DNA from 3 places in the Streptomyces sp. NPDC058239 genome. Region 1 is predicted to be linked to each of the others. Evidence: riboswitches for the same ligand, from Rfam matches in the RefSeq annotation. Region 1 holds a riboswitch; each other region holds the start of a gene.

Region 1 (5,651 bases):
CCGCTACGGCTTCCGGCGTCCCCGTGACGATCTCCAAGGCCGACGGCAACCCGGTGAACGCCGCCTCCATGCTCGCGGTGCTCGGTCTCGGCGCGCACGGCGGCGAGGAGATCGTGCTCGCGTCCGAGGCCGACGACTCCGAAGCCGCCCTGGACCGCCTGGCAAAGCTGGTCGCCGAGGGGCTCGACGAGCTCCCGGAGACCGTCTGAGCCATTTTCTGCAAGAGAGCCGCGGCACCCTTATTGAGGGCCGCGGCTTTTTCGCTTTCGCGACCCGGACGACCGGAGCAAATTCAGACAGCCCAAAGAAAGCCCTCGAAAAATTACGACTCTTTGTATACGGCGTAATCGTTAATTCCGAACACCCGTGGTGTTTACGGAATGTTGCGAAGTCCTCACCCGGTCGGCGCGCGAGGCGTCGGACCGGCGGCCCGGCCGGTCGGCGCGGCGCAGCCGGTGCGCGGCCGCGGCCCGTTCGGCGTGCTGAGTGGCCAGCGCCCTGGCCCGTTCCGCGTCACGCCGCGCCACCGCGTCCACAATGGCCCCGTGCTCGGCCCAGGAGTCCACCGGGCGGGCGGGCTGCTCGACCGTGTACATCCAGGCGATCTTGTGCCGGAGCTGGGTGAGCAGCGCGATCAGGCCGGGACTGCCGCAGGCCTGCGCCAACGTCTCGTGGAACCAGCCGCCCAGTGAGCGCAGGTCCTCCCCCTCGCCCCGCCGGGCCCGCTCCTGGCCGAGCCTGACCAGACCGCGCAATACCTTGAGATGCGCCTCGGTGCGGCGCTGCGCGGCGCGCGCGGCACCCAGCGGCTCCAGCAGCATCCGGACCTCCAGGAGGTCGGCGGCCTCCTCCTCGGTGGGCTCGGCGACACAGGCGCCCGCGTGCCGGCGGGTGACCACGAAGCCCTCGGACTCCAGGGTGCGCAGCGCTTCCCGTACCGGAACACGGGAGACTCCGTAACGGCGCGCCAGCAACTCCTCGGTGAGCCGGCTGCCGCGTTCGAAGACGCCGGAGACGATGTCGTCACGGATTGCCGTGCATACCGAATGCGCCGGAATGCGCATGTTCGAACCTCCGCCTTAATCCCCGCGAAACGCGGCCGACCGACGCCTGTTCTGAGACTCTATTGCAATGCAGCCGCATTTCCGATGCCGGGTGGAAATTCATGAATATCTTTTGGCCACAGGACGGGTTCGGGAAGCAGGTACTGCGGGCGGGCGCGGAGGCCGGGCACGGCGAAGGCCCCGGCGTGCCGCCGGGGCCTTCGAAGGGTTGCTGCGGGTGGAGCGTCGGTCAGACGCTGACGCCGTGGGCGCGCAGGTACGCGACGGGGTCCATGTCGGAGCCGTACGACGGCGTGGTCCGGGCCTCGAAGTGGAGGTGCGGACCGGTCGAGTTGCCGGTCGAGCCGGAAAGGCCGATCTGCTGGCCCGCGCCGACGCTCTGGCCGACGGAGACACCGATCGAGGAGAGGTGGCCGTACTGCGTGTACGTGCCGTCCGTCATCCGGAGCACGATGTTGTTGCCGTACGCGCCTCCCCAGCCGGCCTCGACGACCGTACCGGCGCCGACGGCGACGACGGAGCTGCCGGACGCGGCGTGGAAGTCGATGCCCGAGTGGCTGCCGGAGGACCAGAGCGAGCCGCTGGACTTGTAGCCGGTGGTGACGTACGAACCGGCGACCGGGAGCTGGAAGTACCCCAGGCGGGTGCGCTCGGCGGACCGGGCGGCGCGGGCCTTCTCGGCACGCGCCTCGGCCGCACGCTTCGCGTCGGCCTTGGCCTTCGCCTCGGCCTTCTTCTTGGCTTCGGCCTTCTTCTTGGCCTCGGCCTTCCGCTGGGCCTCCGCCTTCGCCTTCGCCGCGACATCGGCCTGGTGCTTCTGCGCGTCGGCCTGGGCATCGATCTGGTCGGCGAGGGCGCCCTCGATGGCGATGACCTGGTTCAGACCGGTCTCGCTGACGGAGGAGTGCGCGGCGAGGGCCGGAGAGGCCATGCCGCCTATGACGCCGGTGGTGGCCAGAGCGGCGACGCCGGCGATCTTCGCGCTGCTGCGCGTCAGTCGGCTCGGGGCACGATGCTTCCCGGTGGCACGGGTGAACGCCATGAAGTGGCTGATCCTTTCCTTCCTTCTCGCCTACCGGGTTAGCTGACGGGTTCGGAGCAGGAAGGTCTCCTACGGACGCCCCGGCCTCATCCGGGCTCAGGCATCCGATTCACCCCAGGGACTGCATGGGTCCCCGGCTCCCCAGGCTCGCGCCTGACGGGGACTCGGCGATGACTGCCCGGTATGTCGCGGTTGCGGCATACGAGTGACGGGCAGCCCAGCCGACGCTAAGCGGGGTCACTTGCATTCACCAAACGGACAGGCCGTTTTGTAGCGCATCCCACAGGGCAGACAGGCAACCTCCCCATCAAAACGGACAAAAAGGAAGACTCCGGCGAGATTTTGCTCACAGGAGTCTTCCTTCTGTCCCGATATGCAGTCATATGGTGGGTCGGTAGGCCGCCCGTTGCCTTCGGTGCTCGGTCGTACGTGAAGGTCGACCGGTGGACTGTCACACGCAACGGGCCGGCCGGGCGGGGGTCGCCCGCCTCGGCCCGGCCGGTCGTCCGGTGTCCACGACGGGTACGCCCGTCAGCCGGCGACCACCGACACCTCTCCGATGCCCAGGGCCCGGACCGGCTCCTCGATCTGTGATGCGTCACCGACGAGGATCGTGACCAGCCTGTCGTCCGGGAAGGCGTTGACCACCGCAGCAGTCGCCTCGACCGTGCCGGTCTCCGCGAGCCGGGCGTACAACTGTGCCTGGTAGTCGTCCGGCAGGTGCTGCTCGACCTGGTCTGCGAGGGTGCCCGCAACCGAGGCCGCCGTCTCGAACTTCAGCGGCGCGACACCCACGAGGTTCTGCACGGCCGTCTCACGCTCTTCATCCGTCAGCCCCTCGGCCGCCAGAGTCCGCAGGACCGTCCACAGGTCCTTCAGCGCCGGTCCCGTGGACTCCGTGTCCACCGATCCGCTGATGGCGAGCATCGCGGCACCGGTCGCCCCCGAGGCCGAATCCGGGGCCGACGACCGCAGCACCTGGGCGAAGGCCCGTACGCCGTAGGTGTAGCCCTTCTCCTCGCGCAGCACACGGTCCAGCCGGGAGGTGAGCGTGCCGCCCAGGCAGTACGTGCCCAGCACCTGGGCCGGCCACACGCTGTCGTGCCGGTCGGCGCCGATCCGGCCGATCAGCAGCTGCGTCTGCACCGCGCCCGGACGGTCGACGATCACCACTCGGCCGGTGTCGTCGGCGGTGATCGGCGGGGCGGGACGAGGCTCCGCGGTGTCTCCCGACCAGTCGCCGAGGGTGTCGGCGAGCAGGGCGTCCAGGTCGATGCCGGTGAGGTCACCGACGACCACGGCGGTCGCCGTGGACGGCCGGACGTGGGCGTCGAAGAAGGCGCGCACGGCCGCCGAGTCGATCCGCTCCACCGTCTCCTCGGTGCCCTGGCGCGGGCGCGACATCCGCGCTGCGGCCGGGAAGAGCTCCTTGGAGAGCTGCTTGGCGGCGCGCCGGGCCGGGTTGGCCTGCTCGTGCGGGATCTCATCGAGCCGGTTGCGTACCAGCCGTTCGATCTCGCTGTCGGCGAAGGCGGGCGCCCGCAGCGCCTCGGCGACCAGCGCGAGCGCCTTGGCCAGCCGCGAGGCCGGGACCTCCAGAGAGACCCGGACACCGGGGTGGTCGGCGTGCGCGTCGAGGGTGGCGCCGCAGCGCTCCAGCTCCGCGGCGAACTCCTCGGCGGTGTGCTTGTCGGTGCCCTCGGACAGCGCCCGCGACATGATCGTGGCCACGCCGTCGAGGCCCTCGGGCTCGGCGTCCAGCGGGGCGTCGAGGAAGATCTCGACTGCCACGACCTGCTGGCCGGGGCGGTGGCAGCGCAGCACCGTGAGGCCGTTGGGCAGGGCGCCGCGCTCCGGCGCAGGGAAGGCCCAGGGGCGGGCGAGGCCGGGGGCCGGCTGCGGGTGGTACTGCATCGAAACTCCAGTCGCGGCAGCGTCGGTCACTTGTCCGCTCCTTCGTGCGCGTCGGTGTCGTCGGCGCCGTCGGCGCCGGTCTCGGTGTCCGCTGCTTCTGCGGGCTCGGCCGATTCGACCGGCTCGTAGACCAGCACCGCCCGGTTGTCGGGGCGCAGCTGGGCCTCGGCGACCGCCTGGACCTCTGCCGCGGTGACATCGAGTACCCGCTGTACGGCGGTCAGGGCGAGCTGCGGGTCGCCGAACAGCACGGCGAACCGGCAGAGTTCGTCGGCGCGGCCCGCGACCGTACCGAGCCGGTCCAACCACTCGCGCTCCAACTGGGCCTGCGCACGTTCCATTTCCTCGGGCGTGGGGCCCTCGGCGGCGAACCGGGCAAGCTCCTCGTCGACCGCTGCCTCGATCTGCGGCACCTCTACGCCGCCGGACGTCTTGACGTCCAGCCAGCCGAGCGAGGGCGCACCGGCCAGCCGCAGCAGCCCGAAGCCGGCCGCCACGGCCGTGCGGTCACGGCGGACCAGGCGGTTGTGCAGCCGCGACGACTCGCCGCCGCCGAGCACGGTCAGCGCGAGGTCGGCCGCGTCACATTCACGGGTGCCGTCGTGCGGCAGCCGGTAGGCGGCCATCAGCGCCCGCGCCGGAACCTCCTCGTGCACCTCTTCGCGCAGCTGCTCGCCGATGGTCTCGGGGAGCGTGCCGTCGCGCGGCGGCTGCTTGCCGTCGTGGGACGGGATGGAGCCGAAGTACTTCTCGATCCAGGCGAGGGTCTGCTCGGGGTCGATGTCGCCGACGACCGAGAGCACCGCGTTGTTGGGCGCGTAGTACGTACGGAAGAAGGCGCGGGCGTCCTCGAGGGTCGCGGCGTCCAGGTCCGCCATCGAGCCGATCGGCGTGTGGTGGTACGGGTGGCCCTCGGGGTAGGCCAGTGCTGTCAGCTTCTCGAACGCCGTGCCGTAGGGAACGTTGTCGTAGCGCTGGCGGCGCTCGTTCTTGACGACGTCGCGCTGGTTCTCCATGGACTCCTCGTCGAGCGCGGCGAGCAGCGAGCCCATCCGGTCGGCCTCGAGCCAGAGAGCCAGCTCCAGCTGGTGCGTGGGCATGGTCTCGAAGTAGTTGGTGCGCTCGAAGCTGGTGGTCCCGTTGAGCGAACCGCCGGCTCCCTGCACCAGCTCGAAGTGTCCGTTCCCCTTGACCTGGCCGGAGCCCTGGAACATCAGGTGCTCGAAGAGGTGAGCCAGACCGGTACGTCCCTTGACCTCGTGGCGCGAGCCGACGTCGTACCAGAGGCAGACCGCGGCGACCGGGGTCAGATGGTCCTCGGAGAGCACCACGCGCAGGCCGTTGGCCAGACGGTGCTCGGTCGCTGTCAAGCCGCCGGAGCCGGCCTGGGCTGTGGCCGTGTGACCCATGGGCATGTACGTCCCTTCGATCGCGATACTGGATTTCCTGCGAGACCTGCCACTGTAAGCAAGCGCAGAGACACCTGGCGAAGTTCCCATACCGCGGAAGTTCGCGTGAAAGAGGGGCGCATCCCCCGCGGGATGGGGCGTGAAACCACCTCGGCAGGGGTCGGGAACGGCTCTTGGGACGGGTCGAGGTCGGCGATGTCAGCGCGGCGGTCCACAATGGTC
Region 2 (5,651 bases), on a different contig from region 1:
GTGGGCGTCGTTCGACTTCAGATAGTCGGCCTCGATGGCGTCGCGCTCGACACCGACCGCGAGCAGTGACACCGCGATCGACAGACCGGCCCGGTCCTTGCCCGCCGCGCAGTGCATCAGCGCGGGAACGCTGTCCTCGGCCAGGGCGTGCAGAACCCGGCTGTGCTCGGCGGTACGGTCCCGGATGGTCGCGCGGTACGAGGCGATCATCCGGTTGGTTCCCTTGCCGTCGGCCAGGATCGAGCGCAACTGGTCGAGGTCGCCGTCACGGACCATCCGCCAGAACTCGGCGCCGTCGGCGGGGTCGGAGAGCGGGATGCTCACATTGCGTACGCCCGGCAGCTCCACATCCAGGCCGTCGAGCCGGTGGTCGGCCGCATTGCGGAAGTCGAAGACCGTGTGCAGACCGAGCCCGCTCAGGAAGGCGGCGTCCTCGGCGGTGGCGTGCGCGAGGTGACCACTGCGGAAGAGCCGTCCGTACCGCACCCGCCGGCCGTCCGCGGTGGGCAGTCCACCCACATCGCGGAAGTTGCGGACACCCGCCAGCTCGGGTTCCGTCGACGGGATCTGCGGCAGCTGCTGCGTCACAGTGACTCCTGGAGTGTCTGGCGCCGGCGCGAGTCGCCGACAAGGCCACTCCCGCGACGATACGACATTGATTCCCCAGGCAATCATCGAGCTCTTTGCTTGTCGATACTTCTGCGAACCCCCGTACTCCTGCGGCGAATCCGCCCGGTGAATTCCTTGCAAGGCCGTTGCCCACCCATCGGAAATGGTCGATGATGTGCGGAACTGTTGGAATGTGGGGATGCGATGATCGAGACTGGCGACAAGGGCCGGACCTGGCTGCTCACCGGGGCGAGCAGCAGCTACGCACTGCGACTCACCGAACGGGACGAGCTGGTCCATCTGCACTGGGGACCGAGGATCCCCCTTGCCGCGGCCGAGGCCCTGGCCGCAGCACCGGAGCCACCCTTCAGGGGCTTCGAGTCCCAGCTCGACGGCCGCGAGGAGTACCCGGTGGAGGGCGGCCCCCGGTTCGTCCGCCCGGCCCTCTCGGTACGCACCCCTGAGGTCCGCGGCACGGAGTGGGCCTTTGCCGACGCCACGGTGGACGGAGACGAACTCCGTATCGGATTCACCGACTCCGTGCACCGGCTCGCCCTCACCCTGCACTACCGGATGCGGGACGACTCCGATGTGATCGAGCGCTGGGCCACCGTCGCCCATGCCGGGCCGGACGGTCCGCCGCTGGAACTGCTGCGCGCCGACGCGGCAGCCTGGGCTCTGCCCGCCCGCGACGGCTGGCGGCTGAGCCGGCTGCACGGACGCTGGGCGGCGGAGTCGCAGCTCGCACGGACGGAACTGACGTACGGCGAGAACGTCATCTCCAGCAGGCGCGGCCACACCGGGCACCAGTACCTGCCGTGGGTCGCACTCGACGCCGACGGTGCGGCGACCGAGGAGGGCGGCGAGGTGTACGGCTGTGCGCTCGGCTGGTCCGGGTCGTGGCGGATTTCCGTACAGCAGCTCCCCGATGGGCTCGTGCAGATCACCGGCGGCGCCGGCTACGACGACTCGGGGCTGCTGCTGCTCGCGCCGGGGGAGTCGTACACCACCCCCGTCTTCGCCGGTCTGTGGAGTGCGGAGGGGTTCGGCGGGGCGAGCCGGGCCTGGCACGCCTGGCAGCTGGCCCATGTGATCCCGGACGCACACAGCCTGCGGCCGGTGCTCTACAACTCCTGGGAGGCGACCGGCTTCGACATCTCGCAGGAGCAGCAGCGCGCCCTCGCCGAGCGCGCCGCCGCGATGGGCGTCGAGCTGTTCGTCGTGGACGACGCGTGGTTCGGGCAGCGCACCAGCGACCGCGCCGGGCTCGGCGACTGGACGCCGAATCCGGACCGCTTTCCCGGCGGACTGAAGCCGCTCGCCGACGAAGTGCACGGACTCGGCATGCAGTTCGGTATCTGGGTCGAGCCGGAAATGGTCAATGCCGACAGCGATCTCTATCGCGCACACCCCGACTGGGTGCAGCATTTCCCGGGACGGGCGCGGACCGAGTTCCGCAATCAACTCGTGCTCAATCTGGCCCGCACCGATGTGCAGGACTATCTGTGGGAGCAACTGGACACACTGCTCTCCAGTGCGCCCGTCGACTATGTGAAATGGGACTTCAACCGCTGCTTCACCGACGCGGGCTGGCCGGGTGAGGAGTATCAGCAGAAGCTCTGGATCGAGCACGTGGACGCCCTGTACGCGCTGATCGACCGGCTCCGGGCCGCGCACCCCACCGTTGCCTTCGAGTCGTGCTCGGGCGGCGGCGGCCGGATCGACCTGGGGATTCTGTCCCGCACGGACCAGGTGTGGACCTCGGACAACACCGACCCGCTCGACCGCCTCACCATCCAGGAGGGCTTCGGTCAGATCCATCCGGCCCGGGTGATGGCAGCCTGGGTCACCGACAGCCCGAATATCCAGCTCAACGACAGGGTCAGCTCACTGCGGTTCCGTTTCGTGAGCGCGATGGCCGGTGTGCTCGGGGTCGGTGGGGACCTCACCGACTGGAGCGAGGACGAGCTGGCCGAGGCGCGGACCTGGGTGGACCTCTACAAGGAGATCCGGCCGGTGGTGCAGCACGGCGCGCTGTACCGGCTGCGCGCCCCGCGTGGCGGACTCAGCGCGGTCCAGTACGTCCACGGGGACGAGACCGTGGTCCTGATGTGGCTGGAGGCACAGAGGTACGGGGAGCGGCCCCCGGCCCTGCGGTTGCGCGGGATCGACCCCGCAGCGACATACACCTGCCTGGACACCGGGGCGGTTCACCACGGTTCGGTACTGCTGCATCAGGGGCTGCACACCGGGCTTCGGGGGGATCTCGATGCGCGGGTGCTGAGGCTCCGACGCGAACGATGAGCGCGATATGTCCGCAATGGGTGTATTTGGCTGAATGTGCCCCGCTTGTACGGGAGATGGTCGCCCCCTCGTGAGCGGAATCATATCCGTGACGGTGTGTGCCGGCGGGGCGGTCGGGCATTCCGTGCGCGGTGCGGAAAGCCAAGATCCTTAATCCACGGAGTGTGACCGGAATTCCGTGCCGATTTCCGAGCGCGGATTCCGGTACGGAACCAGTCACTTGTTATCGCCGTCCCGACTCGCTTACGGTCACCGTCAATCCGGACGGACCGCCTAGTCCTGCCGCCGACCGGAATTCGCACCCACTCATCGCGTGGCAGGAGCGGGGGAACCAGGTAGGCCGCCGATCGGAGAAATCCGGCCGGCTAGGGGTGAAGTCGCGCTCAGCGCGGCCGGGCATCTCCAGCCCGAACCCGACAGCTCACCTCGCAGGCGCCGGAGAGGAAGCACGTCATGCCCATATCGGGTAAGCACCGTCGTACGAAGTCCGGCATCATCGCCCGTGGCGTCGCCGCCGCAGGCGCCGGTGGTGCTGTCATCGCACTGCCGCTGCTCGGCGCCACCGGTGCTCACGCCGCGTCGCAGTCGGCCCCGACCGCCGTGCCGCAGTCGGCCTCCGCCGCCACGCACTCCGCCCCGGCCAAGCCGGTCGCGCAGAAGCAGGCCGCCACCACGACGTACTCCGTGGTCTCCGGCGACTACCTGTCGAAGATCGCCACCGAGCACAAGGTCAAGGGCGGCTGGCAGAAGCTGTACCAGGACAACCGCAAGGTCGTCGGTGAAGACCCCGGCCTGATCCTCCCGGGCATGAAGCTGACGCTCGGCGGCAAGGCGTCGGGTGACGCCGCGTCCACCGGTGCCGGCACGGGTGCGGCCCTCCCGTCGAAGGCCCTCTCGGTGCCCTCGTCGGTCGTGGAGAAGTCCGCCCCGGCCAAGTCCGCCCCGGCCAAGGTCTCGACGGTCACGGAGTCCAAGACCTCCGCCCCGGCCGGCCAGAGCAACAGCTCCGGCTACAGCCACCCGGTTCCCGGCAACCACACCACCGGATACCGCGCCTCCGGCTCCAACTGGTCCAGCGGCAGCCACACCGGCATCGACTTCCCCGTCTTCACCGGCACCAGTGTGAAGGCCATCACCTCCGGCACCGTCGTCACCGCCGGCTGGGGCGGCGCGTACGGCAACCAGGTTGTCATCAAGCACGCCGACGGCCACTACTCGCAGTACGGTCACCTGTCCTCGATCTCCGTCTCCGCGGGCCAGGCCGTGAGCACCGGTCAGCAGATCGGCCTCTCCGGCGCCACCGGCAACGCCACCGGCCCGCACCTGCACTTCGAGGTCCGCACGGGCCCGGCGTACGGCTCGGACATCGACCCGATCGCCTTCCTGGCTTCGCACGGCATCTACGTCTGAGCCGGACGAGCGGGCAGTTGAGCAACAAAGCATGAACTGAGCAACACAGAAGGGGCGGTGCGCGGCGGCGCACCGCCCCTTCTGCTTATTCCCCCTTTACCAAAAACTGACCGGGTGGTCTATCTCACCACCCGTCAACCCCTTATTGCGGTCGCGTAGGTCACATTCGGCGGTGCAGGATAAGCGTTTGTGGCAGACGATTCGAGAAAAAATCAACGTGGCGTCATCAACCGACATGGCGTCATCGGGTCGTACGCAGCGATTGGCGACAGCTTCACCGAGGGAGTCGGCGACCCCGGCCCGGACGGAACCTTCGTCGGCTGGGCAGACCGTTTCGCGGTACTTCTCGCGGACCAGCTCCCGGACCCCGATGCGGGGACGAGTACCGAAGGCTCCACTCACGGGAATTTCAGGTACGCCAATCTCGCCGTACGCGGACGCCTCCTCGACCAGATCGTCGAGGAGCAGGTGCCGCGCGCCAAGGAGCTCGCACCCGATCTGGTGAGCTTCTGCGCGGGCGGCAACGACATCATCAGGCCCGGCACCGACCCCGACGACGTGGCCGAGCGCTTCGAGCGGGCGGTCGCCGAGCTGACCGAATCGGTCGGCACCGTCCTGGTCACCACCGGCTTCGACACCCGAGGCGTTCCCGTGCTGCGCCATCTGCGCGGCAAGATCGCCACCTACACCGCCCATGTGCGGTCCATCGCCGACCGCTACGACTGCCCGGTCCTCGACCTGTGGTCGCTGCGGTCCGTCCAGGACAGGCGCGCCTGGGACGACGACCGGCTCCATCTGTCGCCCGAGGGACACACCAGGGTCGCGCTGCGCGCCGCCCAGGTCCTCGGCATCGATGTGCCGGCCGACCCAGACCAGGAATGGCCCCCGCAGGCACAGCGCGGAACGCTCGAAGTACGGCGCGACGACATCCACTGGGCGCGCGAGTACCTGGTCCCGTGGATCGGCCGGAGACTGCGCGGCGAGTCCTCCGGCGACCATGTCGAGGCGAAGCGGCCGGACCTCCTGCCGCTCTAGGCGGCGTCCGCCACCGTGGTGCCCTCGCTCGCCGGACGGCCTGGAGGTTCAGGCCCGTCCGGCGAGGGGCGACAACGGGGAAGCCGGTATCCGTTCCAGCACACCGCCCGCGAAGACGTCGTACAGCGGCAGCGTCTCCAGATGCACATAGCCGATATGGCAGTCGCAGACAGCCAGCGGGCAGGCCCGCGGGCCGAGAGAGCGCCGGTAGCTCCCGTCGTAGAGGTTGCCGAGCTCCGCCGGGACGAAATGGCAGCGCCGCACCGTGCCGTCACCATCCACCGAGATGACCG
Region 3 (5,651 bases), on a different contig from region 1:
GCCCGTACCCGGCTCCGGGCCGCCGGATCGTCATCGGTGTGCCGGAAGTCGGCCGTGGCCACGAGCCGGTACGTGCCGGGGGTCACCTCTGCTCCTGGTCCGATGGAGAATTCCACTGTGCGGCTCTGCCGGGGCGGAATCGTGACGGACCGTTGGCCGGGCAGAGCGCCGGGCGTGGTGTTGTCGAGCAGATGGTGGGCTTCGAGGCGCACCTGCGCCTGCGGCACTGCGTGCCCGGTCGGGTTGGTGACCACCACCCGGACGGTGTTGGCGCGAGCCGGGTCGAGCGTGCGCGGGGCATCGACGGTGAGCCGGACTTCGGTGGGACTGGTCAGGATCTGCAGTTCCGCAAGTGCCGGCCTGGCCGATGGTGCACCGCTGAAGCGGACCCAGCGGTAACGGGTGGCATCGTCGACGGGCAGGGTCAGCCAGTCGCGGGTCGGCGTCCACTGGACGGTGGCCAGGGTGTGACAGCCGACGTCCGGTCCGTCGGTGCAGCCCTGGACGGTCCCGCCCACCAGCGAGGCCAGATCGGCGGAGGAGTTACTGCGTGGGAGCAGCCTGAGACCGGCGAGCCGTTCCGCGCCGTCGGCGCCGAGGTCGAGCCCGGCTGCGGCTCCCGCGGTGCTCGCGACGAACGCGGTGTCCGGGTCGTCGTCGAACGCGCTCGCAGCGCCGCTCGGTCCGAAGGCTGTACCGCCGGCCGGGCGCGCCGCGGGATCGACGACTTCGGGCAGCCCGGGCGGATTGCCGATCCTGTCGGCGAGGACCTCGTAATCGAGGTAGCCGGCCAGTCGGGGGCTGCCCCATGCGGTGGAGGCGAGTATCTGCAGCGGGCGGCGCAGATAGTTGAGCGGATACGCCTCGGGCATGGTGTAGGCGTTGTCGCCCCACTGGGCCATGTGAAGCTTCCGCTGCCACCGGACCAGTTCTTCAGCGGCGGGACGACGGACGGAGCATTGTCCGGCTGCGCCACGGGGGGTTCGACCGCACCCGCGCTCCCGGTAACCGGGGCTCCGGCAGCGATGCAGGCGCCAACGGCGGGCAGCCAGACGGCTCGTGGCAGGCGTGTGCGACGCATTCCCCAACCTCCGACGTAGTGGCATAGACCACTGAGCTGGGAGGGGACTCTACTGCGCACATCCGGGCCGCACCAGGGTTCGCACACGGAATAGATCCGATCAATAGTCCAGGCCTGTCGCTGCTCGCGACCAGGAACCGTATGCGTGTTTGCGCCTGTTCCAGAAGAGAGGCCACTGATCCCATTCGGGCGCCGGCTCGCCCTCCACCTCTTCCACCAACAGATCGGACGTATAACGGGGGTCCTGGGCGGCTCCCTCAGCCGTTCGGCCGCGCCGAGGCGCCTGGGCTTCATCGAGGCCAGGCGCGAACGGATGGCACCCGCAGCCCCCTCGGACACCGGTACAGACGTGATCCGGCGGTTGAACCGCCCCGCCGGCCGCGTACGAGACCCAGCAGGCCACTGCTACGGCCCAGGGCCCGGTGCGCGCCCACCCTCAAGTCCCGGATCACTAGGATCTCTTGCGTGAGTAGAGCATTCAGCGGCTGGACAGAGCAAGCGTTCGAGCTGCTTCTGCAGTTGGAGGGTATGCCCTCGCAAGAAGCTCGCGAGAAGCGCAGAAAGGACCGGGAGCGTCTCGTACGGCAGCCCATGATCGCGTTGCTGAACGATGTGGCCGACGCGGACCAGGCCTACGAAGACTTCTCCGTCTGGGGGTTCCGCAAGGACCCGTGGTGGTGGCAGCACCAAGTGGCGGTGATCCGGATCGCACGCAACGTCGAGATCGGTCTCCGCTTCGACCTCGACGGGCTCCGGATCAAGGGCGGCTGGACCTACCCGGACCCTGGGCAGGTCCCGTTGTTCCGCACGGCCGTTGCCGCGCAAGGCAGTGGCCCCGAGCTGGTGCGCGCCATCGAGGCACTGGGGGCTCAGGGGTACGGGATCACCGGGGACACCATGAAGCGCATGCCGCGCGGCCATGACGCCGGTCATCCCCGTGCCGACCTGCTCCGGTACCGCTCGGTCTCCGCTGCCCGTCCCCTCGGCGGGGACTGCGCACAGCACACGTCGGCGTTGGTCGACGCCGTGCTCGAAGCGGCGGAGGAGTTGGAGCCCCTGCTCTCCTGGCTCGCGGGCCATGTGACCGTTCCTGGCACCCGCCGACGCCCCACATGACGTTGCCTTCGTATGCCGTCCACGCGGGTGGGCAGCCGAAAGGCGGTCCCTGACCGGCGGGTGCGGTCCCTTCCGAGGAGCCTGTTCGGCCCCTCGCCACCCGTCGGTCCTGAACCGCCATCGGCGCTGCTGTGCGTCAGTAGGCCCCGAACACGTTGTCGATGGAGCCGTACTTGTCGGCGGCGTAGTTGCACGCTGCGGTGATGTTGGCGACCGGGTCGTAGCTGTCCAACGGCGTACCGGGCACGTGGTAGGCACGGAACGTCGGGTCGATGATCTGCAGGAGCCCCTTGGACGGCGTGCCCTTGGCGGCGTTCGAGTCCCAGTTGTTGATGGCCAGGGGGTTGCCCGAGGACTCGCGCAGGACGTTGCGGTGGATTCCGTCGTAGCTGCCGGGGATGCCGTGTTTGGCCATGACGGCCAGCGACTCCTTGATCCAGCCGTCCAGATTGTTCGTGTACGTCGCGGGCTTCGCGGCCGGTGCGGCAGTGGCGGAAGTTTTGGACTCGGCCTGGGCGCCGATCGTCAGCTTGATGCCCGGCCGAAGCACTGCAGGATTGTCGCCGATGATCTCTCGATTGTCCTCGTACAGCTTCTGCCAGCCACCGCTGAGCGAATGCACCCGCGCGATCTTGGAAAGGGTGTCGCCCGCGGCCACGGAATAGATGATGGGCGCGGCCTTCTGTGCGGCCTTTTCCTTGACGGTCGACACCGCAGCCTTTTCGGCGGCGACGGGCTGCGCCGGCGCTGCCGAGGCGAAGCCGGCACCGATCAGCGGAAGCACGAGAGCGGCTCCGCCCGTGGTCGCGGCGATGAGACCGCGGGTCAGCGAAGTGGACTTACGACGACGGTGGTTACCCGTTGCAGACATAGCGAATTCCTCTCCGTCGCCTACGAGGTGAGCTGTCGGGTTCAGACTGGAGATGTCTGGCCGCACGCGAATGCGGCTTCACCCCGAGCCGTTCCGGATACCGGATCGGCGGCTTACCTGGGTCCCCCGTTCCTGCCATACATGAGTGGTCGGATTGTCGGACGGCGGCAGGATTCGGCGTTCCGTCCGGATTGACGGTGACCGTAGGCGAGAAACATCGAAAGGAACAAGCTCCTATTTTTGGATCACAATTCATTTACAAGATCGAATCGTGGAATTGGCAGTAATCCACCTCACACCGCGAAGCAAAATTTCCCGCCACAGAAGGGAACCGGGCAGCACGCAACGGCGTCCCGAACTCTTGACGTGACTCACGCCACAGGTTTTCCAAAAGGGACAATTCAGGCAGTACTCAAGGGTCGCAACTCTCCCCAAATGCCCCTTTGCGAACCAAGAGATCACTTCTAAGCAAATCGCCCATACTGGAACATTTGCATGCGATCCGGATACTTCTCGGGCCGATCGCACCCGCCAGGGCTCCATGCCCTCCGGCCTCCCGGCGAAGCGGCCCGCAGGCCGCTCGTCACACTCCCCCGCACGAGATCAAGGCTTTGCCTTTCGTCCAACGGGTCGTTATCGTGTCCAACGGCTCTGTTGTCTCCGATAGAGGTGGACGTTGCGCATCTGAGGTTCGCGATCATCGCGCCGTACGGCTTCAGCCGTACGCCCGTCACGCAGTGGCAGTGTTCAGTCCTGCCCGTGACCCCGCGTGGATGCGACCTCGGTGCATGAGCCGTCCCTCGATCTTTCGGGCCGCCGCACCTCCCTCTCGGTTCGGTCGCTGCGTGGTGCTCGCATACGAAGCCCCCATTCACCGCGCTTGCGACTGCGAGGATCACCATGGCAACACCCACCGCCCCCAGCGCCTCTCTCACCTGCTCCGCCCTGTCCTTCCAGTGGCCGGACGGCACGACCGTCTTCGACGAGCTCTCCCTCAGCATCGGCCGCGGCCGCACCGGTCTCGTCGGGACCAACGGCGCGGGCAAGTCGACACTGCTGCGACTGCTGGCCGGCCAACTGCGCCCGTCCCAGGGCTCGGTGACCGTCGGTGGCAGCCTCGCCCACCTCCCTCAGAACATCACCCTCGACACGACGCTGCGTGTGGACGAGGCCCTGGGCATCGCCGGACGACGCAATGCGCTGCGCGCCATCGAAGCCGGGGATGTGGACGAGAAACACTTCGAGACGATCGGCGACGACTGGGACGTCGAGGAACGAGCCCTCGCGACACTGGGGTCACTCGGACTCGGCGATGTCGAACTGGACCGCACCGTGGGCCGGATGTCCGGCGGGGAGACCGTTCTGCTGCGGCTGGCCGCACTGCTGCTGGAGCGTCCCGACGTTCTCCTCCTGGACGAACCGACCAACAACCTCGATGTGTTCGCCCGCCGCAGGCTCTACGAGGCCGTCGACTCCTGGCGCTCCGGTGTCCTCGTCGTGGTGAGCCACGACCTCGAACTGCTGGAGCGCGTGGACCGCATCGCCGAACTGCGCTCCGGATCCGTGAACTGGTACGGAGGCGGCTGGTCCGCCTACGAAGAAGCCCTGGCCACCGAACAGGAAGCCGCCGGGCGGATGTTGCGGGCCGCCGAGGCCGACGTACGCCGGCAGAAGCGCGAGCTGGAGGAGACCCATGTGAAGCTGGCGCGCCGCCAGCGGCACGGCAGGAAGATCGAGGCCGAGCGGCGGCTCCCGAAGATCCTCGCCGGCGCGCGGAAGCGGTCCGCCCAGGAGTCGGCGGGCAAGCTTCGCGGCCTCCAGGAGGACCGGCTGAGTGAGGCGCGCGAGCGCCGCGAAGAGGCCGCGGACGCGATTCGCAGCGACGCCGAGATCCGGGTGAGCCTTCCCCACACCGCCGTTCCCACCGGACGCACCGTGCTGAGCCTGCACGAACTGCGTCCCCGGTTCGGCCGGCTGCACGAGGGCAACCTCCATGTGCACGGACCCGAACGGATCGCGCTCGTCGGACGCAACGGCGCCGGCAAGACGACACTGCTGCGCACCCTCACCGGCGAGCTGGCTCCGCTGTCCGGCGAGGCCAGGACGTTCGTACCGCTGCGGTTCCTTCCCCAGCGGCTGGATGTGCTGGACGAGGAGCTGAGCGTCGCGGCGAACGTCGCCCGCATGGCTCCCGGGGTCACCGACAACCACATCCGCTCCCAGCTCGCGCGCTTCCTGTTCCAGGGGAAACGCGCGGAACAGCCGGCGGGCACCCTCTCGGGCGGGGAACGCTTCCGTGCCGCGCTCGCGGCGACGATGCTCGCCGCACCGGCCCCACAGCTGCTGATGCTGGACGAGCCGACCAACAATCTCGACATCGCCAGCGTGCGGCAGCTGACCAGTGCACTTGAGTCCTACGAGGGTGCGCTGCTGATCGCCAGCCACGACCTGCCGTTCCTCGAATCGGTCGGCATCACCCGCTGGCTGCTCCTCGCGGACGAGCTCCGGGACACCACCGCGGAGGAGGTGGGCGACCTGCTCGCGACCCCGGATACGGACTGAGCGACCGCGTGACTCCGGGAG

Evidence for each region. Region 1 has a riboswitch for cyclic di-AMP ahead of ACFVYE_RS38065 (M23 family metallopeptidase). Riboswitches for the same ligand answer to the same signal wherever they lie in the genome.
Region 2: linked by a shared signal. The riboswitch ahead of ACFVYE_RS31570 (peptidoglycan DD-metalloendopeptidase family protein) and the one ahead of ACFVYE_RS38065 (M23 family metallopeptidase) in region 1 are both predicted to bind cyclic di-AMP.
Region 3: linked by a shared signal. The riboswitch ahead of ACFVYE_RS13440 (transglycosylase SLT domain-containing protein) and the one ahead of ACFVYE_RS38065 (M23 family metallopeptidase) in region 1 are both predicted to bind cyclic di-AMP.

The regions. Positions count from the first base shown of each region.
Region 1 covers NZ_JBHVWS010000055.1:28,841-34,491, reverse strand. The annotation lists gene ACFVYE_RS38075 (HPr family phosphocarrier protein) at 1-209, shown strand, start outside; gene ACFVYE_RS38070 (GntR family transcriptional regulator) at 351-1,064, opposite strand; gene ACFVYE_RS38065 (M23 family metallopeptidase) at 1,294-2,106, opposite strand; cyclic di-AMP (ydaO/yuaA leader) riboswitch at 2,120-2,286, opposite strand; gene ACFVYE_RS38060 (M16 family metallopeptidase) at 2,638-4,020, opposite strand; gene ACFVYE_RS38055 (M16 family metallopeptidase) at 4,047-5,435, opposite strand.
Region 2 covers NZ_JBHVWS010000038.1:4,916-10,566, forward strand. The annotation lists gene ACFVYE_RS31560 (tyrosine-protein phosphatase) at 1-588, opposite strand, end outside; gene ACFVYE_RS31565 (alpha-galactosidase) at 814-2,913, shown strand; cyclic di-AMP (ydaO/yuaA leader) riboswitch at 3,207-3,361, shown strand; gene ACFVYE_RS31570 (peptidoglycan DD-metalloendopeptidase family protein) at 3,367-4,323, shown strand; gene ACFVYE_RS31575 (SGNH/GDSL hydrolase family protein) at 4,513-5,358, shown strand; gene ACFVYE_RS31580 (STM4011 family radical SAM protein) at 5,407-5,651, opposite strand, start outside.
Region 3 covers NZ_JBHVWS010000009.1:61,915-67,565, forward strand. The annotation lists gene ACFVYE_RS13430 (hypothetical protein) at 1-902, opposite strand, end outside; gene ACFVYE_RS13435 (DUF2461 family protein) at 1,547-2,197, shown strand; gene ACFVYE_RS13440 (transglycosylase SLT domain-containing protein) at 2,334-3,068, opposite strand; cyclic di-AMP (ydaO/yuaA leader) riboswitch at 3,073-3,258, opposite strand; partial or broken gene ACFVYE_RS13445 (ATP-binding cassette domain-containing protein) at 3,969-4,583, shown strand; partial or broken gene ACFVYE_RS13450 (ATP-binding cassette domain-containing protein) at 4,704-5,445, shown strand.